Regions from separate parts of the Acidovorax radicis genome, predicted to be linked through region 3. Evidence: predicted binding sites of a transcription regulator. Region 3 holds the regulator's gene; each other region holds the start of a gene.

Evidence for each region. The regulator LexA, encoded in region 3, represses DNA repair genes until DNA is damaged. The targets are predictions, from matches to a motif close to ACTGTATNNNNATACAGT.
Region 1: recA (recombinase RecA) is a predicted target of LexA. The motif match lies at 5,324-5,341, and genes of this name have one in related genera.
Region 2: KI609_RS16150 (PA0069 family radical SAM protein) is a predicted target of LexA. The motif match lies at 3,695-3,712, and genes of this name have one in related genera.

Annotation. Positions count from the first base shown of each region.
Region 1 is NZ_CP075184.1:4,775,438-4,783,406, forward strand. It holds gene KI609_RS21920 (tripartite tricarboxylate transporter substrate binding protein BugE) at 1-213, opposite strand, end outside; gene KI609_RS21925 (LysR substrate-binding domain-containing protein) at 321-1,301, shown strand; gene KI609_RS21930 (Crp/Fnr family transcriptional regulator) at 1,420-2,136, opposite strand; gene KI609_RS21935 (adenylate/guanylate cyclase domain-containing protein) at 2,366-4,054, shown strand; gene KI609_RS21940 (DUF4148 domain-containing protein) at 4,203-4,568, shown strand; gene KI609_RS21945 (MarR family winged helix-turn-helix transcriptional regulator) at 4,656-5,162, opposite strand; gene recA (recombinase RecA) at 5,396-6,520, shown strand; gene recX (recombination regulator RecX) at 6,641-7,099, shown strand; gene KI609_RS21960 (OmpA family protein) at 7,237-7,969, opposite strand, start outside.
Region 2 is NZ_CP075184.1:3,526,428-3,534,396, forward strand. It holds gene KI609_RS16135 (SDR family oxidoreductase) at 48-842, opposite strand; gene KI609_RS16140 (nuclear transport factor 2 family protein) at 839-1,171, opposite strand; gene KI609_RS16145 (LysR family transcriptional regulator) at 1,286-2,254, shown strand; gene KI609_RS16150 (PA0069 family radical SAM protein) at 2,509-3,693, opposite strand; gene rnk (nucleoside diphosphate kinase regulator) at 3,870-4,283, shown strand; gene KI609_RS16160 (acyltransferase family protein) at 4,407-5,528, opposite strand; gene KI609_RS16165 (GbsR/MarR family transcriptional regulator) at 5,724-6,347, shown strand; gene KI609_RS16170 (cytochrome ubiquinol oxidase subunit I) at 6,352-7,710, shown strand; gene KI609_RS16175 (cytochrome d ubiquinol oxidase subunit II) at 7,724-7,969, shown strand, end outside.
Region 3 is NZ_CP075184.1:2,664,761-2,672,729, reverse strand. It holds gene KI609_RS12185 (leucyl aminopeptidase) at 1-1,029, shown strand, start outside; gene KI609_RS12180 (DNA polymerase III subunit chi) at 1,037-1,471, shown strand; gene KI609_RS23045 (hypothetical protein) at 1,471-2,112, shown strand; gene KI609_RS12170 (branched-chain amino acid ABC transporter substrate-binding protein) at 2,244-3,371, shown strand; gene KI609_RS12165 (D-2-hydroxyacid dehydrogenase family protein) at 3,522-4,529, opposite strand; gene lexA (transcriptional repressor LexA) at 5,574-6,248, opposite strand; gene KI609_RS12155 (asparaginase) at 6,332-7,282, shown strand; gene adk (adenylate kinase) at 7,392-7,969, opposite strand, start outside.

The DNA of each region.
Region 1 (7,969 bases), 2.1 Mb from region 3:
GATGGAGCCGCCTGCACCGCCACGGTTGTCGAGCACCACCGGCTGCTTGAGCAGGCGCGTGAGCGCGTCCTGCAGGGCACGGGCCGTGATGTCGGTGGCGCCCCCTGGTGGAAACGGAATGATCACGCGCAGCGGTTTGCCTTCTTGCGCAAAAGATATTCCAGGAACGAAAGATACGGCGGCCAGCGCTGAAAGCATGTGACGGCGTTGCATGGACATTTCTCCTATGAAGTGCATTGAGGTTAATAGAATCAACGCCCTCTACCAAGCAATGGATATGCCTGATAACATTCCAATTTGGAATGATTTGACAACTTAGCATGTCCTCCTTGCGCCGGCTCTCTCCGCCCCTGCACCTGCTGCGGGCGTTTTCCACCGTCACCCGGTTTGGGGGGATCTCGCGCGCGGCCGAGGCCCTGCACCTCACGCAAAGTGCGGTCAGCAAACAAATCAAGGAGCTGGAAACCTGGGTGGGCGTGCCGCTGTTCGAGCGCAGTCGCAAACGCCTGGCGCTGACCCCGGCGGGCGAACGCTATGAGAAGGCCGTGCGCGGCGTGCTGGCGCAGCTGGAGGCCGCCACGCTGGAGCTGATCACCAGCGACGACGGCGGCGGCGCGCTGCACCTGTCCAGCCTGCCCACGTTTGCGGCCAAGTGGCTCATCCCGCGCCTGCCGCAGTTCCAGCAGCTACACCCGCAAATCACGCTGCACTTTGTGCCCTATGTGCACAGCTACGACTTCACCCGGCCCGAGCTGGACTGCGCCATCCTGTTCGGCGACGGCCACTGGCCCGGCGCCCATGCGCACTACATCACTGGCAACGACGTAGCGCTCATCGCCCCGCGCACCAAGGTGGCCGACTGGCCCCTTCACACGCCGCGCGATGTGGCCAGGCAGACCTTGCTGCGCCATGTGACCGTGCCCGAGGCCTGGCTGCGCTGGAGCGAAACCCACAACGTGGTGGGGCTGATCGACCCGCTGGGCGGGCCGCAGTTCGACCAGTTCCAGACCATGATCCGCGCCGTGATGGCGGGCATGGGCCTGGCCCTGGTGCCGCGCTGTCTGGTGCAGGACGAAATCACCGCCGGACTGGTGCGCGAGCCACTGGCCGACGCCCCGCTGCGCGGCGGCTACCAGAGCGACGTGGGCTATTGGTTTTGTTACCCCGAAGGGCGCACGCAGTTGCACGCGCTGCAGTGTTTTCGGCAATGGCTGCTGCAAGGTGCCGGGCAGGCAGCGCTGCCGGCAGACGGCAGTGGTGCGGCGGACCCGGCCGCCGTTGTGGCCCCTGGCAATTCTTAGAGCCAAAATGGCCTGTAGCGCTTATCCACAAAGCGCTAAAAGCTATCAATAAAGAAGCAACAGGTATCTGATGGTGCCTCAGGCGGAGGTGGTTCCCCCCGTGCCACGCTGCCGCCGCTCAGTCGCCGCGCACCTGCGCCACCAGACTGGCCAGCCCGGCAACGTCGGCCACCACCAGCACATGCGGGCCCTCTTTGCGCAGCAGGCCCCGTTTGGTCAGCACGCTGATCTCGCGGGTCACCTGCTCGCGGTTGGTGCTGATCTTGCTGGCCAGCACCGCATGGGCCGGGGCCGGGTCAAGGCGGGCGGTGTTGTCGCCCTGAACGCCTGCGGTGTGCGCCAGGCGCAGCAGCTCGGCGTGCAGCCGGGTTTGCACGCCCAGCGTGCTCAGGTCGATCACACGCTCGGTCAGGCGGCGCACCAGCGCCGTGAGGTTGCGCATCATGCGCATGGCCACTGCGGGCTCACGCGCCAGCATGGCGATGAAGGCGGGGGCCGAGAGCACGGCCAGCAACGAGGGTTCCAGCGCCACCACATCGGCCGAGCGGGGTTGGCCATCAATGGCCGAGAGGTCACCAAAATGCTCGCCCGCCTCGCAATCGCGGAAGGTCACCTCGCGCCCCTGGGTCGAATAGGTGGTGATGCGGGCACGCCCCGAACACAGAAAATACACCTCGCCCCCGGGCGACGCGCGCGTGAAGAGCGGCGTGCGCGCCTCCACCTGGCGCCAGTCGCATTCGGCCGCCACGCGGGCCAGGCACTCGTCCCCCAGCCCGTCCAACAGGGCAATGCGGCGCAATGCCAGGCTGGAGCGAGGGGACGTGGAAGTATTCATGGAACCAAATGCAGGGCTGGCACGCCCAAGGTGGGCTGCAAAGAGGGCGGATTATGCTCACAAGCGGCCGCGCCTGCGGACAACGCCGCCAGTGCCCCCCGTTGACGCCACGGCAGACACCACGACACCAAGCCAGGCCACCCTGCAGCGACGCAGCGAGATGGCTGCGCGGTGAAGCGGAGCGTCTGACCATCCACACCACCTTTCCCGCCAACATGGCCAAGCCTTCATGACCCGCACCGCCACACGCCCTCCCTGGCCCACCCCCCGCTCGGCGCGGTGGGGCAGCGGCCTGGTGCTGTGGTGTTATGTGGCGCAGCACCTGGGCAACCACGCCAGCGGCCTGGTGTCGCTGGACCTGGCCAATACGCTGCGCGGCGGCGTGAGCGCCCTCTGGCATTCGCTGCCCGGCACGGCGCTGCTGTATGGCGCCGCATTGACCCATGTGGTGCTGGCCTGTGCGGCGGTGTGGCAGCGGCGCCGCCTGCGCATGCCGTGGGTGGAAGCGCTCAGGCTGGCCCTGGGCCTGTGCGTGCCGTTGCTGCTGGTGGGCCATTTTGTGGGCACCCGCTGGGCGTTCGAGACGATGGGCGCAGCGCCCTCCTACGAACACATGGCCCGCGCCCTGGCCCGGCCCGAGAACCTGGTGCCGCAAATGCTGCTGTTGGTGATGGCCTGGACGCACGGCTGCCTGGGCCTGCACATGGCCCTGCGCATGCGGCCCGGCTGGCAGCGCTGGCAACCGGTGTTGTTGACAGGCGCGGTGCTGCTGCCCGTGCTGGCCGCACTGGGGCTGTTGTCGATGGCACGCGAACTGGCATCGCATCTGCAGGCATGGCCCACCCCGCCGTCCGGGCGCACGGCCCAGGCAGCGGCCGATGCCAGCCGCCTGACGGACTGGCTGCGCTGGGGCTGGGCCGCCGCCCTGCTCGCACTGCTGGCCTCGCGCTGGGCCTGGCATACGTGGCGGCAACAGCGCGGCGGCGGCGGCCACATCACCCTGCATTACCCCGACCGCGCCGTGCAGGTGCCACGGGGTTTCACCGTGCTGGAGGCGAGCCGCGCGCAAGGCATTGCGCACCTGTCGCTGTGTGGCGGGCGGGCGCGGTGCTCCACCTGCCGCGTGCGGGTTGACGGGCCGGCCGTCCATTTGCCGGCGCCCGGCCCCGATGAGCGGGCCACGCTGCTGCGCGTGCAGGCACCGCCCGGCGTGCGGCTGGCGTGCCAGCTGCGCCCGCAAGGCGACCTTCGCGTCACGCCGCTGTTTCAGCCCAGCCAGGCGTTGCCGTCCGCTCGCCTGGGCGAAGAACGGCAGGTGGCCATTTTGTTTGTGGATTTGCGGCGCTGGTCGGGGATTGCAGAGCGCCAGTGGCCGTTTGACCTGGCCTGGATGCTGGACCAATATTTCGGCCAGGTGGGCGCTGCGGTGCAAGACAGCGGTGGCATGGCCAACCAGTTCATTGGCGACAGCGTGATGGCGATTTTTGGCCTCGATACCGATCTGGCCACCGCGTGCCAGCAGGCCGTGCAGGCCGCCGTGCTGATCGAGCAGCGGATGGACGCGTGGAGCAAGACCCTCGACGCCCAGTTTGGCCTGGCGCTGGACTTTGGCATGGGCCTGCACGCCGGCCGCGTGGCACTGGGCCGCGTGGGGTATGAAGACACCACCACCTTCACCGCCGTGGGCGAAGTGGTCAACACCGCCAGCCGCCTGCAAGACCACTCCAAAGTGGTCGGCGCCCGGCTGGTGATGTCGCTGCAGGCGGCGCGGCTGGCCGGCGTGGCCGATGTGCTGGGCGCCCCGGAGCAGGTGCAGGTGCGGGGGCGCTCAGTGCCTTTGCAAGTGCTGCACGTGAAGCAGCCGTCACGGTTGTGGGGCAAGTCGCTCAAGGCAGCGGAGCCGCGGGCATCGGCCTGACGCACGGGCGGAGCGCGCGGTGCGGGCCCTATCGACATGGCAAAACCTGTGCGTTTTGGCACATACGCGCGGTCGTCAAAAGCACAAACTTCCCCCCATGCAGAACGCAATCTCGCACTGCAGGAATCACTCCCAAGGAAGTACTGCCATGACCAAGACATCTACCAAAACCCTGTTCACCATCGCCGCTGTGGCTGCTGCCACTTTTGCAGGCGCTGCCTCTGCCGCCACCGCCCGCCCTTTGACCGAAGAATGGGTGGGCCCCGAGCTGGTGGCCCAAGGCCCGAGCCTGAGTCGCGCTGAAGTGCAAGCCGACCTGAACCTGTGGAACCGTGCTGGCCTGAGCGGCATGAACACGGGCGAAGGCTATGCGGACACCAACTCCGACTACGCGGCACGCCTGGCCCAGTACCAACGCGCACGCAGTGGCGCTGAGTTCCAGGCAGAAGTGCGCCGCCTCGGTGGCGACACCAGCACCCTGGCCGGTGCACGTGCCGTCAACACGGCCAACTGAAGCGAAGAGACCGCACGGCCCATGATGAGCGCCCTCGGCCAGTGGCCGACGCGGAGCCCGTCAGGCCCTCAAAGCGTGTTCACGATCTCAGGCACCATCGTTACCGCCTGCATAGGCCTCCAGCCCAATGGCCACCACGGTGGCCACTTCGTCGCCCACCTCGGCGCGAAACTCCGCTTCGGCCTGCGTCACGGCCTCCCGAAATCCCTGTAGCCACGCCAGACCGGTCTGTGTGAAACACACACGGCGCGCGCGTGCATCGCGGGGGTCCGCCTCGCGGGTGACCAACCCCCACGCCTCACACTGATCCACCAACTGCGCCATGGATTGCTTGGTCATGCCCGCCCGTTGCGCCAGGTCGGTGAGCCGGTCTCCGCCCAGCGCCAGGTGCCGCGTCAGGTGGATGTGCGCCGCCCCGACCTGATCACGCGCCGCCAGGTTGGAGAGCGCCAGGGGTACATCCACATTGCGCGCCATGAGCTGCAAGACACGGGCATCAAAACGCCGCATCGCGTGGCCCAGCAAGCGGCCCAGGTGAGTCTGGCGCCATGCGTCGTCCGGCGTGGCGAGGGCGATGGGAAGGCTGGTCTTCATGCAAATGGCCTTGGCGAAGGGCAGAAAAGAACACCCACACGCCTGGAATCTGGGGCCCCGGAAAACGGTGCGGCGAGGGTGCGCATAACGTCAGGCAAACTGACTAAAAAATAGTTTACTCGACGCATGGGTGCCTCTACATTACTGGTCAAGCAACCAGCACTGTTGTTAATAACAGTTTAATTTTGACCCGCTGGCAGGCCACCCCTTATCGTTTTACTCAGGAGTTACTCATGGACGTCGCAGTCAAAGGCACCAACCCCGCATTGCCCGTGAACACCGAAAAGGCCAAGGCCCTGGCCGCCGCGCTCGCCCAGATCGAGAAGCAGTTTGGCAAGGGCACGATCATGCGCCTGGGTGAAGGCGAGGTGATCGAGGACATCCAGGTCGTCTCCACCGGCTCGCTGGGCCTCGATATCGCGCTGGGCGTGGGCGGCCTGCCCCGCGGCCGTGTGGTCGAGATCTACGGCCCGGAATCGTCGGGCAAGACCACGCTGACCTTGCAAGTGATTGCCGAGATGCAAAAGCAGGGCGGCACCTGCGCCTTCGTCGATGCCGAACACGCCCTCGATGTGCAATACGCCCAGAAGCTGGGTGTGCAGCTGTCCGACCTGCTGATCAGCCAGCCCGACACTGGCGAGCAGGCGCTTGAAATCGTGGACAGCCTGGTGCGATCGGGCGCCGTGGACCTGATCGTCATCGACTCGGTCGCGGCCCTCACGCCCAAGGCCGAAATCGAAGGCGAAATGGGCGACAGCCTGCCCGGCCTGCAGGCCCGCCTGATGAGCCAGGCGCTGCGCAAGCTGACCTCGACCATCAAGAAGACCAACTGCATGGTCATCTTCATCAACCAGATCCGCATGAAGATCGGCGTGATGTTCGGCAGCCCTGAAACGACGACCGGCGGCAATGCGCTCAAGTTCTACGCCTCGGTGCGCCTGGACATTCGCCGCACCGGCACCATCAAGAAGGGCGACGAAGCCATCGGCAACGAAACCAAGGTGAAGGTGGTCAAGAACAAGGTGAGCCCCCCCTTCAAGACCGCCGAGTTCGACATCCTGTTCGGCGAGGGCATCAGCCGCGAAGGCGAAATCATCGACATGGGCGTGAACGCCAAGATCGTCGAGAAGGCTGGCGCCTGGTATGCCTACAACGGCGAAAAGATCGGCCAGGGCCGCGACAACGCGCGCGAGTTCCTGCGCGAAAACCCCGACCTGGCGCACGAGATCGAGAACAAGGTGCGCGAGAGCCTGAACATTGCCCTGCTGCCACCGCTGGCCGGGGCCGCCCCTGCCGCCAAACCGGGCAAGGCAGAAAAGGCCGAGAAAGCGGAAAAAGCGGACAAGGAAGACAAGTAACCCACAGGCCAAAGCGCGATGAGGCACTGCAAGAATATGAATGAAATGGGCATCTAGCGCCTATCCATAAAGCGCTAGTAGCTATCGATTTCATAGCTTTCGTGCCCGCGCTGCAATCCCATGGGCTTTGACACCCTTTCACTCAAAGGCCGCGCGCTGCGGCTGCTCAGCCAACGCGAACATTCGCGCGCCGAGCTGATGACCAAGCTGGCGGCCCATGTGCAGGACGGCGACGATCTGGCGGCCCTGCTGGATGAACTGCAGGCCAAGGACTTCATCAACGAAACCCGTGTGCTGGAATCTGTGCTCCACCGCCGCGCCAGCTGCATGGGGGCAGCGCGCATCCGCCAGGAACTGCAGGCCAAGGGCCTGGCTGGCGAGGCCATTCAGGACGCCGTGGCGCAGCTGCAGGCCAGTGAGCTAGACCGCGCCCGAGGCGTGTGGGCACGCAAGTTCACGGCACCACCACAAACCCCCCAAGAGAACGCGAAGCAGACCCGTTTTCTGCTCACGCGGGGGTTCTCGGGCGATGTGGTGCGGCGCGTGCTGCGCAGCGCGGTGAATGACGACGACGCCTGACAAGCCGTGCGCTGGCCGTAAGAGTTCAAGTCTTTTGGGGCCTTAGCGCTTACCCACCAAACGCTAGCAGCTATTCAATAGATAGCAAACGGCAAACCAATGGCCAACCGGCCAACCGTTAAGGGCTGTTGCTGTTGCTACTGCAAAACCAGCTCGACACGCCGGTTCTTCGCCCGGCCCGCATCGCTGCCATTGGAGGCCACTGGCGCCAGGCTGGCCACGCCGTTGGCGGTCAGGCGGTCGCGGGCAATGCCGTAGTCCTTGGCCAATGCGGCTGCTACAGCATCGGCGCGGCGCCGGCTCAGGTCGAGGTTGGCGGGCAAGTTGCCCACGTTGTCGGTATGCCCCACCACATGGAGCTTGAGGCCCGCTTGCTGCTTGAGCAAACCGCCGATCTGATCGAGTGAAGCCTTGCTCTGTGCCTTGATGTCGGTCTTGCCGGTGTCAAAAAGAATGCCGTAGATGGCGACCTTGCCGTTGGCGTCGAGCCCCTTGGCAATCTCGCTGGAAGACAGGGTTTCCATCTGCTGCTCGCGTGCCTTGGGCTCCACGCGCACCACGGTGATGGTGGTGTGTTTCTGAAACTCTTTCTCGTCGCAATAGGCTGAGGTGATGTCGGGGTTCCAGGTCAGCACCGCCAGGATTGCACCCGTGGTCTTGTTGTCCAACAGCGCATAACGCAGGTCACTTGCGGTGCCGCCGGCAGCGCAGGCCGCAGGGCTGTTGTCGCCCACCTTGCCCGCCCATCCCGCAGGCAGCAGCGAACGCGGCAGGCTGTAGGTAAAGATGTTGGAGCCTCCACAGGCGTCGCCCGCGCATTCGTAGGCGGTCTCGAACCCGGCGGTTTTGAGCTCTTGCTGGTATCCGCGC
Region 2 (7,969 bases), 860 kb from region 3:
TTTGACAGAGGCGCTTCGATGGCCGCACCCCTGCTCAGCGTGTACGTCTACACCGTCGGCACCGTCCCCCCGTCAATCACGTGCTCCGAGCCCGATATCGCCCCCGCCCGTGGTGACACCAAAAAGGTGATCAGATCAGCCACCTCCTGCGGCCTGGCGGGGCGGCCCAGCGGGATGCCGCCCAGCGACTGCATGATGATCTGCTTGCCCCCCTCGTAGTCCGTGCCCGCCTGCGCGGCCACGCGTTCGGCTAGGGCGATGGCGGCTTCGGTTTCGACCCAGCCGGGCGAGACGCTCAGCACGCGAACGCCTTTTGGCGTGACCTCTTTCGACAAGGCTTTGCTGTAGGTGGACAAGGCCGTCTTGGCTGCGGCATAGGCGGTGGTGGACTCGGGCAGCGGCAGCGGCAGCGGCAGCGCACGCTGGATAGAGCTGACGTGGACGATGACGCCAGAGCCCTGGGCCAGCATGGCGGGCAGCAGGGCGCGGTCCAGGCGCACGGCGGGCATCAGGTTCTGGTTCAGTTCGCTGAACCACTGCGCATCGTCCAGCGCCGCAAAGCCCCCGCCGGGCGCGCTGGAGCCGCCCACCACGTTGACCAGGATGTCCACGCCGCCCCAGTGCGCGAGCACCGCCTGCGCGACCTGTGCAGCGCCCTCGGCGGTGGAGACGTCGGCAGGCACGTACACCACGCCGTCTGTCGGCTGCGCAGGCCTTGAGCGCGCGGTAGCCATCACCTGCACGCCAGCATCCACCAAACCTTGCACGACGGCAGCGCCCACGCCTTTGGTGCCGCCCGTGACCAGTGCGCGCTGGCCGCGCAATTGAAGATCGAAGCTCATACGGTGATCTGCAGCGACGCGATCAGGCCGCGTTCCAGGCGAAAGCGGTAGCGCAGGTCAACCGGGCTGCCGGGGAAGTTGCCTTCGACCCGGCTGGTGACGACCTGCTGGCCGTCGCTCTGCTCCAGCGCAAAGGGTTCGGTGGTGTACGTGTACTTGGTCGATGCCGCAGCCTTCCACGCCTTGATGGCGTCGATGCCCGAATAGGTGTGGCCCTCGTCCTGGACGACGGCGTGCGCCGTGAAGCAGTGCGCAAGCGCTTGGGCGTTCTTTTGTTGGTCGGCTGCAAAGTAGGCGGCAATGGGTTCGGGGAGGCTCAAAGTGGTCATGGTGACGATCTCCTTGGGTTAGTCGTTGGGTTACTGAAGTCGTCAGGATGCGCCTGCAGCATAAATTAGTGAATGGCCTAGAATTTGAATAGGCTATGTAGAAAGCAATACAGAATGCGCGGATCGGATTTTGCAGAACTGAAGGCCTTTGCCGCCGTGGTGGAGCGCGCAAGCTTTGCGCGCGCGGCGGAGCATCTGGGGCTGTCGCCTTCTGCGCTGAGCCAGACGATCCGCCAGCTTGAAGGCCGGCTGGGAGCGCGGCTGTTGAACCGCACCACGCGCAGCGTGGCGCCCACGGCCACCGGGGCGCAGCTGTATGCGCGCATGGCGCCGTTGTTGCGGGACATGGCCGACGCCGTTGCCGAGGCCAGTGCAGCGGCGGGCCAAATGGGGGGCACGCTGCGCATCAACACGCTGGGCATGGCGGCCACACAGGTCATCGCACCACGGCTTGGTCGGTTTCACCAAGAGCACCCAGATGTGGCGCTGGACATCGTGGTGGACGACGGGCTGAGCGACATCGTCGCGGGCCGCTTTGATGCGGGCATCCGCGTAGGCGGCCGGCTGGACAAGGACATGATCGCCGTACGGCTGACCCCGGACGTGAAGATGATCGCTGTAGCGTCACCCGACTACCTGGCGCAGCGCGGCACGCCACAGGCACCTGCAGACCTGCACGGCCACGCGTGCATCAACTGGCGGCTTCAGGTAGACGGCCGGACGTATCGCTGGGAGTTCGAAAAAAAAGGAAAGCGGGTGGAGGTGGCGGTGGAAGGACCGCTGGTGACCAACCACTCGGACACCGGCGTGGCTGCAGCGGTGCAGGGTTTGGGCATTGCCTATGCCTTTGATCGTCAACGCGTTGACGAGCACATCGACCAGGGGCGGCTGGTGCAGGTGCTCGCGGATTGGTCGGTGGCAAAGCCCGGCCTGTTCCTGTACTACTCGAACCGGCGCCATCCGTCACCGGCATTGAGGGCCTTCATTGACTGCATGGTGGACCGAGACCTGACCGACCCCAAGACTGGCTCACCACCTCCTTCAAGGGCCAAGGCCACCGCCCGGGCGGCCACTCGTGGGTGATGCCGATACAGGTGCAGATACAGGTGGCCGATGTCTACCGCTCACGCGGACCAGGCTGCGCTCACCGCCAGCCCATCCGCCCCATCAACCCATCCACCTCTCCCACCCAATGCGCCCCAAACACCTCGGCAATCAGTGCCAACTGCTTGCCCCTGGGCCAGACCAGGTGCCATGGGGACTGGATGGGAAAGCCCTGTGGTGAGGCTGACCAGGCAACGCAGTGCGGGCCGCTGGGTGGAGCACGGGTTCTAAAACTAAAACAGGCTGCCCTGCCCTCGCAGCAGCCCGGGCCTGAACTGCCCCAGGTCCAACCCTTCGCGCTCGCGGTTGAGCCCCAGGCGGCGGCAGGTGTTGGCAAAACGCTGGCGCAGCAGGTCGGCCCACAGCCCACTGCCTTTCATGCGGGTGACAAAGTCGCTGTCATAGGTCTTGCCGGCGGCGCGCTGGGCATCGGTGAGGTGGTGCAGGTCTTGCACCCGGGCCATGACGCGCTCGGCCCGCTGCGGGTAGTGCACCGTAAGCCATTCGCGAAACAACGCATCCAGCTCCCACGGCAGGCGTAGCACGGTGTAGAACGCGGTGCGCGCACCGGCGTCGCGCGCAGCCTCCAGCACGTGTTCCATGTCTTCGGTGATGAACGGGATCTGGGGCGCCACGCTCACGCCCACAGGCACACCGGCGTCGGCCAATGCGCGGATGGTGCGCAGCCGCCGGTGGGGCGCTGCAGCGCGAGGTTCCATGCGGCGGGCCAGCGTGGCATCAAGCGTAGTGATAGTGACGTACACGGCCGCCAGGCGCTGCGCAGCCAGCGGGGCAAGCAGGTCGAGGTCGCGCTCCACGCCACTGGATTTGGTGATGAGCGAAAACGGGTGGCGCGCCTCGCGCATCACCTCGATCACGCTGCGCGTGAGCTTCAGGTCGCGCTCCACGGGCTGGTAGCAGTCGGTGGCGGAGCCGATGTTGAGCAAGCGTGGCACGTAACGCGGCTGCACGAGCTCTTGGCGCAACACCTGCGCAATGTTGTGCTTGGCCACGATCTGCGTCTCAAAGTCGAGCCCGGGCGAGAAGTTGAGGTAGCTGTGCGTGGGCCGGGCGTAGCAGTAAATGCAGCCGTGCTCACAACCCCTGTAGGGGTTGACCGAACGTTCAAAAAAGATGTCGGGCGAATCATTGGCGCAGATCGCACTGCGCGCGGTTTCCAGGTGCACGCGGGTGGCAGGTGCGGCTGGCGCATCGCCGTCCTGCGCAGCCCCGGGTTCATGACCCCAGCCGTCGTCCACCACCTCGCGCGCCACCCGCTCGAACCGATGGGCCATGGCCGAGGCAGCGCCACGGCCCCGAATGGCCTGAAGGGGGATACGCACTTCCTCGGCTGCCGCAGAGGCATCGCTGACGCGGAGGGGGTACGGCTCGGTTGAAACGGGAGTGGCTGGTTTCATAACTGTATGAATGTACAGTTATTCAATTCCTTTTGCACCCTTTTGCACACATGCAGACCAGCCCACAACCCCTTGCATGGCATTGACATCACGCACCCCATTGACCGCGCGTGGCAGTGCGAGATTCACAATCGACTACAGTCCCGCCCTTTGCAACCATCCACCGAGGTACCGCCATGGCGCGCAAACCCCAGATCATTCTCTCGTCTCTGGACGTCGACCGCATTGAAGCCCTGCTGGCGGCCATTCCGGCCAGCGTGTTTCCCGGCAAGGCGGAGCTGCAGGCAGAGCTTGACCGCGCCGATATGGTGGCACCCGAAGAAATTCCGCCCCACGTCGTCACGATGAACTCCACCGTGCAGTTCTCCATTCTGGAAACCGGCAAGGAGTTTTGCCTCACGCTGGTCTACCCCCGTGACATCGACGGCAGTGCCGATAAATTGTCGATTTTTGCGCCGGTGGGCAGCGCGCTCCTGGGTCTTTCTGTGGGTGACGAACTCGCCTGGCCGGGGCCGGGCGGCAAATCCATGACGGTGCGGGTGAAAGAAATTCTGTACCAGCCCGAAAGCGCTGGCGAACTGCACCGCTAAAACCGGCCCCCGGCGAAGCGCCCACCCTGGCGCGTTTTGCCGTGGCGGCGGCAGCGCAGACCATGGCGTTTGCCGTGAATGGCACCGCGGCCCCACGGCCGCTCGCAGCTATCGCTGGCGACTTCAGGCGGCCCAGTGGCTCGTCATCACCACCAGCATGCCCGCCCCCACCAGACCCAGCTGCCAGCGCAGGGCTGTGGTCCACGACGGAACATGCCGCTCCACCCGCAGATAAAGCACGCGACCGGCGGCCAGTGACAAGCCAAATGCCAGCACCATGCCCAAAGCGTTCAACACGGGCGAATCTGGCCACACCTGGCTCACTACGGCGTTGACGAGCAGGCACACCGAAAAGTGCACCAAAAACACCGAGTAAGACATCTGCCCCAGCCGCACCAGCGGCTCTACGCCACGCCATGACTGCACACGGGTCGAGCGCAAAGCCGCCACCAGGCACAGCGCCGTGAACACCGCCAAGGCAATGCGCCCCCGAAAATCGAGCGCCAAGGCCACACCGCCCAACAACACAATGGCAACCACCCAACCCCGCGGGTCGGGGGCACGCACGGCCCAATAGGCCAGCATGCCAAGGCCATAGGCCCCCAAAAAGTACAGCGCCCACATGTCGAGCTCGCCCATGCGGTTGAAGACCCACAACGAGGCGGCCGCCCCCACCACCATGCTTGCGCGGGTCAACCCGGCCGCATGGCGCCGCGCCCATGTGCCAGGCAACGCACGGATCCCCGCTAATACCAGCACCACCAGTGCAAAAAGCTGGAAATCGATGGCCACATACCAGACACCCGCGGACAACGCGTCTTTGCCCACGATGTCTTGCAGCAAAAGCGCATTGGCGACCAACTGGGACAAGCTGGGCTGGTCGGGGACCGACGGGTGGTCCATCACCGGGCGGACCAGTGCCGACACCAGCACCGACAGCATCAACGCCACGGCATAGGGCACGACAAGCCGCACAAAGCGCTTGGCGATGGCACTGCCCGCATGGTCAAAACGCGCCAGCCCCTGCGGCGCAAGGCTGGCAGCAGCCAGATACCCACCGAGCACCAAAAACACCTGCACGGCCATGCGCCCGTAGGTAGACAGCCAAGCCATCAGCGTGGGGGCGAGCGGCTGGGCGATGTCCGACATCGGTCCATAAAAAACCAGGTGGTGCCAGACGATGGTCGCGCACGCCATGCCCTTGATCATGTCGATCAAGGGTGTGCGGGAAGAGGAGGAGGACATGGGTCGCCAGAGAAAAACAACCGGGTGCCAATGCCCCCGGGGAAACCCGGTATTGTGCTCTGCCTAGCGATTTTTTGCAGGGCGTTCAGCTCGCACGCACGTCGCACCCGACGTCGCACCTGTTCATGGATCTCATGATTTCTCAATTTTCAGTATTTACTGAATATTCGATAATTTCATGCACAATACAGACCCATGACCCAAGTCAAAACCATCCTGCCGGCGTTGAATCGTCAATTTGTGGCCCATTTCGGCGAAATGGGCAGCCGCTGGGGCGTCAACCGCACCGTCGGGCAAATCTATGCGCTGATCTTCCTCTCGCCGCGCCCCGTCCATGCCGACGAGATCGCCGAGACGCTGGAGTTCTCGCGCTCCAATGTGAGCATGGGGCTCAAGGAGCTGCAGTCGTGGCGGCTGGTCAAGCTCAGCCATCAGCCCGGCGACCGCCGCGAATACTTCGAAGCGCCCAAGGACGTGTGGGAGATCTTTCGCGTGCTGGCCGAAGAGCGCCGCCGCCGCGAGATCGAACCCACCTTGTCGATGTTGCGCATGGCGCTGCTCGAAGACGCCACTTCGCCCGACGAGCGCTACGCCCAGGAGCGCATGCGCGAGATGCACGACCTGATCGACCGGCTGATGACCTGGTTTGACGATGTGCAGCGCCTGGCGCCTGAAACCGCCATGCAACTGATGGGCATGGGCGCCGCCGTGACACGGGTGCTCGAATTCAAGGACCGGCTCACCGGCAAGGGACCTTCCGCCAGTTTGGCGAGCGCGGCCAATGCGGCCAGTGTCGGCAACCAAAGTAGGGAGGGCTGAGGCCATGGACACCTTCACGCTCTCGCGCATCCAGTTCGGCGCCAACATCAGTTTTCACATCCTGTTTCCCACCATCACGATCGCGTTGTGCTGGTTTCTGGTGTTCTTTCGGCTGCGCCACGCCGCCACGCGGGGCACAGCGGCCGCTGCAGGCTGGGAGCAGGCCTATTACTTCTGGACCAAGGTGTTTGCGCTGACCTTTGCCATGGGCGTGGTGTCGGGCATCACCATGAGTTTTCAGTTTGGCACCAACTGGCCCGGGTTCATGGAACATGTGGGCAACATTGCCGGGCCACTGCTGGGGTATGAGGTCCTGACGGCGTTTTTCCTGGAGGCGACATTCCTGGGCATCATGCTGTTTGGCCGCAGCCGTGTTTCCAACCGCATGCACATGGTGGCCACGCTGATGGTGGCGCTGGGCACCACGCTGTCGGCGTTCTGGATACTGAGCCTGAATTCGTGGATGCAGACCCCGGCGGGCTATGAAATCATCGATGGCAAGTTCCATGCGGTGGACTGGCTGGCGATTGTGTTCAACCCGTCGTTTCCCTACCGCCTTGGGCACATGCTGCTGGCGTCGGCCCTCACGGCGGGTTTTTTGATCGCGGGGGTGAGTGCTTGGCAGCTCATCAAGGGCACGGCCGCCCAGGGCACGCGCCAGGCGCTGCGCACCGCCGTGGTGGCGGTGGCGGTGGCCATACCGCTGCAGATCTTCATGGGCGACCTGCATGGCCTCAATACGCTGCAGCACCAGCCCGCCAAAATCGCCGCCATCGAAGGCATCTGGCACACCGAAAAAGGCGCGCCGCTCACGCTGTTTGGCCTGCCCAACGAAAAAGAGGGCCGCACCGATTACGCGATTCAGATCCCCAAAGCGGCGAGCCTGGTGCTGGCGCACGACTGGGATGCCGAGCTCAAGGGCCTGAACGAGTTTGCAGGCGCTCACCCGCCCGTGGCGCCCGTGTTCTGGGGCTTTCGGGTGATGGTGGGCGTGGGCCTGTTGATGCTGGCGGTGGCATGGACAGGTGCCGTGCTGCTGTACCGGCGCCGCGCGCAACCGTTGGCCCCGTTGCCCAGACCCATGCTTTACCTGCTGGTGGGCATGACGTTCTCAGGCTGGGTCGCCACGCTGGCGGGCTGGTATGTGACCGAAATCGGTCGCCAGCCCTTTTTGGTGTACGGCCTGTTCCGCACTGCAGACGCCGTGGCGCAGCATCCCCCCGCCATGGTGGCAGGGACCCTGGCCGCATACCTGACGGTGTATGTCTTGCTGTTGCTGGCCTATGTCGGTGTCATCAAATACATGTCCGAGCACTCGACCATGCCCGCCGCCGTGACGCCCCCCACACCCCAGGCTGTTTGAAAAGAGTCACATGATGGAAACATTGACCTGGGCCACCGCCCTTCCCCTCGTGTTCATGGCTGTGATGGGCCTGGCGTTATTGGCGTATGTCGTGCTGGATGGCTACGACCTGGGCGTGGGCATGTTGCTGCCCTTGGCGACCCCTGCCGAAAAAGACGTGATGGTCTCCAGCATCGGGCCGTTTTGGGACGCCAACGAAACCTGGCTGGTGCTGGGCGTGGGTGTGTTGCTGATCTGTTTTCCGGAGGCACACGGGGTG
Region 3 (7,969 bases):
GAGTGGGGCAACCGCCCGGCCAATCACGCAACCCCCAACCTTTTGGCAGATGCGGCCAAAGCACTGGCCAAATGGCCGCGCATTCAATGCAAGGTCTACGGCAGTGCCGACGTTGCCCGGCTTGGCATGGGCGCCTTCATGGCCGTGGCCCGGGGTTCAGAAGAACCTTTGCGCTTCATCGAGCTGCGTTATAGCGGCGGCGCCAAAAACAAGGCGCCGGTGGTTCTGGTGGGCAAGGGAATCACCTTTGACACGGGTGGCATTTCCATCAAGCCCTCGGCTGAGATGGATGAAATGAAGTTCGACATGTGCGGGGCCGCCAGTGTGCTCGGCACTTTCCGCGCGTTGGCCGAGCTGCAGCCTGCTATCAACGTGGTGGGGTTGATCCCCGCCTGCGAAAACATGCCCGATGGACGTGCAGTGAAGCCAGGTGACGTGGTCACCAGCATGAGCGGGCAGACCATCGAAATTTTGAATACCGATGCCGAAGGCAGGCTGGTACTGTGTGATTCCCTGACGTATGCGGCGCGCTTCAAGCCGGCGGCGGTGGTGGATATCGCCACGTTGACGGGCGCTTGTGTCATCGCCTTGGGGGGGGTGCGCAGCGGGCTGTTTGCCAATAACGATGGCCTGGCCTCTGCGTTGCAAGACGCCGGCGACGCCGCGCAGGACCCCTGCTGGCGCATGCCGCTGGACGACGACTACGCAGATGGCCTCAAGAGTAATTTTGCGGACATGGGCAACGTGGCTGGCCGCGCGGGGGGGGCCATCACGGCGGCCAAGTTCCTGCAAAAATTTGTGGGTGATACGCCCTGGGCGCACCTGGACATCGCTGGCACCGCATGGCGAGGCGGCGCAGCCAAAGGTTCGACGGGGCGGCCAGTGGGTCTGCTCGTGCACTATCTTTTGGGCCAGGCCGCAGTACACGCGGCAATGCCTGCGCCACCGGCGACCACCAGCGCCACCAAGGTCGCAAGGGTCGCAAAACCCGCAGCCAAGCGCGCGCAGCGGGCAAAAATTTCCTCCTGAGCGAGCCATGACAGAGGTTGCCTTTCACTTCAACGCGCCCGACAAGCTCGCCTATGCCTGCCGTTTTGCGCGCAAGGTTCACCGCAGTGGGGCACGCCTGGTGATTGCAGCACCTGCAGACACATTGCAAGTACTGGACCGCATGCTCTGGACACTGGCACCCCAGGATTTTCTAGCCCATTGCCGCAGCGATGCCGACGAAGAACTGGTGCATGCGTCGCCTGTGTTATTGGCGGTGGATGTGGCGTCAGCCCCACACCACGAAGTTTTGCTGAATCTTTACAGCGAGGTCCCTGAGGGATTCGCGCGGTTTGACCGGCTGGTGGAAGTCGTGAGTGCCCAGGATGAAGCGGATCGTGCACAAGCGCGCGTGCGGTGGCGCCACTATGCCTCGCGTGGTTACTCCATCGTTCGTCACGATCTGGTGTTGAAAGCAGGTTAATGGCACTCCCACCCAGAACACCTCCGCGCTTTGTGCCGACACTCACTGAAGTGGTGCAGGTGCCGGGCGTGTCGTCGACTCCCGGGGCCAATACGACGACCAGTGCACCATTGCAGCGCACCCCTGTTGTGCCCGTGGCTATGCCAAGTCACCCGCCAGCCCCATCCTCTCCATCGCCGTTATTGCAGCCACAAGGCATCGCCGCACGATCAGCCCCCCCGTCGGCGCTGCCGCCCGCAAAGGCCCCACTGCCGATGGCATCCCCTGGTTCTGCCTCATTGCAAGGTGGTCAGGCATTGTCGTCGGTCACCACCTCGGTGCCAGTTGCTGGGGTGGCTCGTCATGTGTCCACGGCCGCACCTGGCTTGGCGGTTCACAGCAATGCACCGGCAAGCACGACGCTTGGCACTCAGCGGTTACCCGATGGCATGGAGGAATACATGGTGCATCGGGTGATGCAGCGTGTGGACGTTGTGCTGGATCAACGTTTGCGTGATGCGATTGCCACGGTGGTGCAAGAGCAGACAAGATCCGTGCTGCCGAGATTGCGCGAAGAGATCGAATCGGTGGTTCGCCATGCCGTTTATGAGGCCGTTGCAGACGAATTGGCAAGCGGTTCGGCCTCGTCGCCCCGGCGATGACAGGGTATTCCCCTGTGGCTTGGCTCGCACGTAATCGTGTTCCCTAATGATCTGGCCCGTAAATTGCGATATGTTCGCCTGCGTTGGGACACGAAACTAATTCTCAGCGTTTATCTTTACTGGAGATTTATATGCAATTGAAGTTGAAACTGACCGTGGTTGCTGCTATCGCGGCTGCTGCTGGTGTGGCCTCTGCACAAGAGCAGGTGGTCAAGATCGGCCACGTAGCTCCGGTTTCCGGCGCTCAAGCTCACTACGGCAAGGACAACGAAAATGGCGCCCGTATGGCCATTGAAGAGCTGAACGCGCAAGGCATCACCATTGGTGGCAAGAAGACCAAGTTTGAACTGGTGGCTGAAGATGACGCTGCCGATCCAAAGCAGGGCACGGCTGCTGCACAAAAACTGTGTGACTCCAAGGTTGCAGGCGTTGTTGGCCACCTGAACTCCGGCACCACCATCCCAGCATCCAAGGTTTACAACGACTGTGGCATCCCCATGGTGACGGGTGCAGCGACCAACCCTAACCTGACCAAGCCCGGTTACAAGACGACCTTCCGTATCATCGCCAACGACAACGCCCTGGGCGCTGGTCTGGCTTTCTACGCGGCGGACACCCTCAAGCTCAAGACCGTTGCGATCATCGATGACCGTACCGCTTACGGCCAGGGCGTCGCCAACGTGTTCAAGAAGGTTGCCGCTGAAAAGGGCATGAAGGTGGTGGACGAGCAGTTCACCACGGACAAGGCCACGGACTTCATGGCCATCCTGACTGCCATCAAGTCCAAGAACCCCGATGCCGTGTTCTTCGGCGGCATGGACCCTCAAGCAGGCCCGATGCTGCGTCAGATGGAGCAGTTGGGCATGGGCAAGGTGAAGTACTTTGGTGGTGATGGCGTTTGCACGTCAGAAATCGCCAAACTGGCTGGTGGCGCCAAGACCCTGGAGAACGTCATCTGCGCTGAAGGTGGTTCATCGCTCGCCAAGATGCCTGGTGGTACGGCCTGGAAGGCCAAGTACGATGCCAAGTACCCCAATCAGTTCCAGGTTTACAGCCCATACACCTACGACGCCACGTACCTGCTGGTAGACGCCATGAAGCGCGCCAACTCCGTGGATCCCAAGGTTTACGTGAACGAACTGGCCAAGGCGAACTTCAAGGGCGTGACCTCCACGATCGCTTTTGAACCCAACGGCGAAATGAAGAACCCAGCCATCACGCTGTACAACTACAAAGACGGCAAGAAGACCCCTCTGTAATTGAGCGGCACCTTCCCGCAAGGCACCCTGGTGCGTTGCGGATGTCAAAAAGGCTTCCGGTTGGAAGCCTTTTTTCATGGGCGTCAATGAAACACGGCGCGCTGAGCTCAACGAGCGCCAGGAACTGAATGGTTCGTTGTCGTTGACTAGCTAGCGGCGCACTTGAAGCGCCCCAGGGTTGACGATGTTCGTGGGAGTGCCCTTGATGAAGTTCACCACGTTTTCAAACGCCGCACCAAAATAAAGCTCGTAGCTGTCTTGCTCAACGTAGCCGATGTGGGGCGTGCAAATACAGTTTTCGAGCCTGAGCAATGCGTGGCCTTGCAAAATGGGTTCGCTCTCGAACACGTCCACGGCAGCCAAGCCCGGACGGCCCCGGTTCAAGGCCGCAATGAGGGCATCCGGTTCGATGATTTCGGCGCGCGATGTATTGACGAACAGTGAGGTGGGCTTCATGCACGAAAGGTCTTCAAGCGAGATCACCCCCCGCGTTTCATCATTGAGCCGAAGATGAAGCGAAATGACATCGCATTGCGAGAAGAATTCTTCGCGCGTAGTGGCCACCTGATAGCCATCGGTGAGCGCCTGCACGCGTGAGGCCTCTCGCCCCCATATCCGCACGTTCATGCCAAACGCACGCGCATAACCTGCCACGAGTTGGCCGGTGCGGCCATAGCCCCAGATACCCATGGTTTTGCCCCGCAACACAGTGCCAAGGCCGAAGTTGGTAGGCATGGATGCGGTTTTGAGCCCCGACTGTTGCCACGCACCATGTTTGAGGTTGGAGATGTATTGCGGCAGCCTGCGCGCAGCGGCCATGACCAGGGCCCATGTCAATTCCGCCGGTGCGACGGGGGAGCCCACGCCCTCGGCAACCGCAATGCCACGCTCGGTGCAGGCAGTCACGTCCACGTGGCTGCCGACCTTGCCCGTCTGCGCAATGAGCTTGAGCCTGGGGAGCTTTTCAACCAGTTGCCGGGTGATTTGCGTGCGTTCCCTGATGAGCACGATCACGTCTGCATCTTTGAGCCGAATAGAGAGCTGACCCAGGCCCTTGACAGTATTGGTGTACACCTTGGCGGTGTAAGGGTCGAGACGAGAGGCGCAATGCAGTTTGCGCACTGCGTCCTGATAATCGTCGAGGATCACAATATTCATTCTGATATTGTGCCTTGGTAGAACATGCATCCACCCATGGGTGACGCGCGTGGCGTATCAAAACGACCTGCTTTTGGTGACCGAGTGTTTGCATGGGCGGGCGAAACCGCCGATGCGAGCCTCGTGAGGCGCCATTGAGCGCTACATTGAGCCGACGCACCTGTGCACAAATACGGTGCCGACCGGGTCGCAAGCCGGCGTTGGGTCGTTCCTTGGTGTGTTTTTCACAGTGCTTGGCGCCATTGCCCAGACTTCAATCGGGCACGGTCATGCCTGCAACGCCTCCGAAGCTGCCAGGCGGTCCAGTTCGGCACAGACATCGGCCATTCGTCCCGCGATGACCAACCGCCCGCTGCGCACATCCGAAACGCGTTTAACAGCCCTTGCAGGCGCATTGGCGGAAGCCTCTGCGGCTAGCGATGCAAGAAAGGTATTGCGACGGCTGCTTGCAGCTAATTTTGGCAAAAAAGACCGCCGCGCTATGGGTGAGGGTTGGGTGGGCAGGTCCGGCTGGCGGGACGGGGGACGGACAGTGAACGGCCAGTTGCCGCGCAAGGGTCGTGGGGCGGGCAGCTCGGCGGGGCTGTGGTTGGCAGACAAGGTGCCGCTTGCGCTGATGCTGCCATCTGCCGTGGCTGAGTTGCTGTGCACACGGTGGTGTTGATCGGTTGTATCAGGCCCGCAATGTGTGCCTTCAGATACTGGTATTCGTGGGAAATGCGCGAGCAGCCGCTTGATACGTCGCCACGGGCCTCGAAGGGCAAAAAATGCAGAAAGAGTGGTCAAGGCAAATCCCATGTGAAAACTCCGAAGGTCGGGGGTCGAACATAGGCAGGATTGCGTGTGATTCCCCGTCGATGCCTCGCGTGTGAAGCAGGCGCCGACACGGTCGAGCCCAACGCCAACACAGCTTGTGTGGCGCTGTTTTGTTTCACAGAGAGGCAAGATTGACGGATAAAGAGGCCGTCACCGCAGGGCTGGTGCACCATGGCTGGTACACCAAACGCCCGCCACCCGCGGTGTGGCCCAAAAGGCTCCAGGCGCTTACATCAGCATGGTGTTGCGGATAAGTCCCACAGCGAGGCCTTCGATTTCAAAGGGCTCACCCGGTTCAACCACAATCACTGGGTAATCGGGGTTTTCAGGCAGCAACTCGATGGCGGTGGCGGTACGGCGCAGGCGCTTTACCGTCACCTCGTCGCCGAGGCGGGCCACGATGATCTGGCCATTGCGAGCTTCTCGCGTGGATTGCACGGCGAGCAGGTCTCCGTCCATGATGCCAACGTCGCGCATGGACATGCCGCGCACTTTGAGCAGGTAATCGGGCTTGTGCTGAAAGAGACTGTTCTCAACGCTGTAGGTTTTGTCCACGTGTTCCTGCGCGAGAATGGGCGATCCCGCTGCCACACGGCCTATCAGGGGCAACACCAGTTGCGACAGGCCTGGAATCGGCAGACTGAACTGGTTGCCACGCGCGGCATTGATTGAGCGCACAGTGTCACTGCGCAGACGAATCCCACGGGAGGTTCCGCTGACCAGCTCAATCACGCCCTTGCGTGCCAGGGCTTGCAGATGCTCTTCTGCGGCATTGGCCGACTTGAAGCCCAGTTCGTTCGCGATTTCTGCGCGGGTGGGCGGAGCACCGGTGCGTGCAATGGCGGTCTGGATTAGGTCCAGGATCTGCTGCTGGCGAGCGGTGAGTTTGGGGTTGTCGAGCATGGTGCTTTCCGGTGGAGGCGGGTACAGTGACGAACAACTGTTTTTTAATCCAGTAGCTGTATTTTTCACCAGTTTTTCGGAGTGTGCAAGTGAGCGGGCAAAAAATTGTGGTTTTGGGGACAGGCGGCACGATTGCAGGAACCTCTGCAACCGCTGGCGACAACATCGGCTACATCGCTGCGCAGGTAGGCGTGGAGCAACTACTGGGCGCGGTACCCGGCTTTCAGGCGTTTGTCCACGGTACGCTCGTGACCGAGCAAGTGGCGCAAATCGACAGCAAAGACATGGACGTGGATGTGTGGAGGGCGCTTGCCCTGCGTTGCATCCACCATTTGGCAGACCCTGAGGTGCGTGGCCTTGTCATTACCCATGGCACCGATACCTTGGAAGAAACCGCATGGTTTCTGCAACAGGTAGTGGACACCTGCAAACCGGTGGTGCTGACCTGTGCGATGCGCCCCGCAACGGCATTGGCGCCCGACGGCCCACAAAATCTGCTGGATGCCCTGGCCGTGGCTCAAATGCCTGGCGCCACGGGTGTGCTTGTGGTTGCAGCGGGTGAGATCCATGACGCCCTGCACGTTCAGAAAGTGCACCCCTACCGCGTGCAGGCGTTCAGTTCGGGCGATGCTGGCCCTGTGGGCTGGGTGGAGGAGGGCCAGGTGCGATTAGTACAAAACTGGCCTACAGCGCTTGCACAGAAAGCGCTAAATGCTATTGAAAATATAGCTAAGGCACCCAATTGGCCTCTTGTTGAAATCGTCATGAGCCACGCAGGTGCCTCGGGTACGCTGGTGGATGCGCTGGTCCGCGAGGGGGTCCGGGGCATTGTGGTGGCCTGCACGGGCAATGGGACCATTCACCAGGTGCTCGAAGCGGCATTGCTGCGGGCACAGGCTGCCGGGGTGCGCGTCGTGCGCTCCACACGCTGCCCCGAAGGACAGGTGATTCCCAAGCCTGGCGATCAATTGCCGGACGCCCGTGGTTTATCGCCTGTGAAGGCGCGTATTTCCCTGGTATTGGATCTGCTCTGAGGCAAAAAGCACCACAGGTGCCACCAAGCCAAAAAAAAAGCGACACCCCATAGGGGTGTCGCTTTGGTATTTGCGTAATGGTGCCGATCCAGGGCCGACCGTCAGTGCATCAGCTGGCCAGCGCCTGCAACGCGCGCGCGGTGATTTCATCCACACTGCCTGTGCCACTGATGGCGCGGTACTTGGGGGCCATCGTCGGTTCGCTTTGGGCCCAGCTGCTGTAGTAATCCACCAAAGGACGCGTTTGGTCGCTATAAACCTGCAGACGTTTCTTGACGGTTTCTTCCTTGTCGTCGTCGCGCTGGATCAGCTCTTCACCCGTCACATCGTCTTTGCCGGCGACCTTGGGCGGGTTGAACTTGACGTGATAGGTGCGGCCGCTGGCGGCGTGCGAGCGGCGGCCGCTCATGCGCTCGATGATGGCGTCAAACGGTACGTCGATTTCAAGCACATAGTCCAGCTTGACGCCCGCTGCCTTCATGGCGTCGGCCTGAGGAATGGTGCGGGGAAAACCGTCGAACAAAAAACCATTGGCGCAGTCGGGCTCGGTAATACGCTCCTTGACCAGTCCAATGATGATGTCGTCACTGACCAGGGCCCCTGAATCCATCACGGCTTTGGCCTGCAGGCCCAGGGGCGTGCCAGCCTTGACGGCAGCGCGCAACATGTCGCCAGTGGAGATTTGCG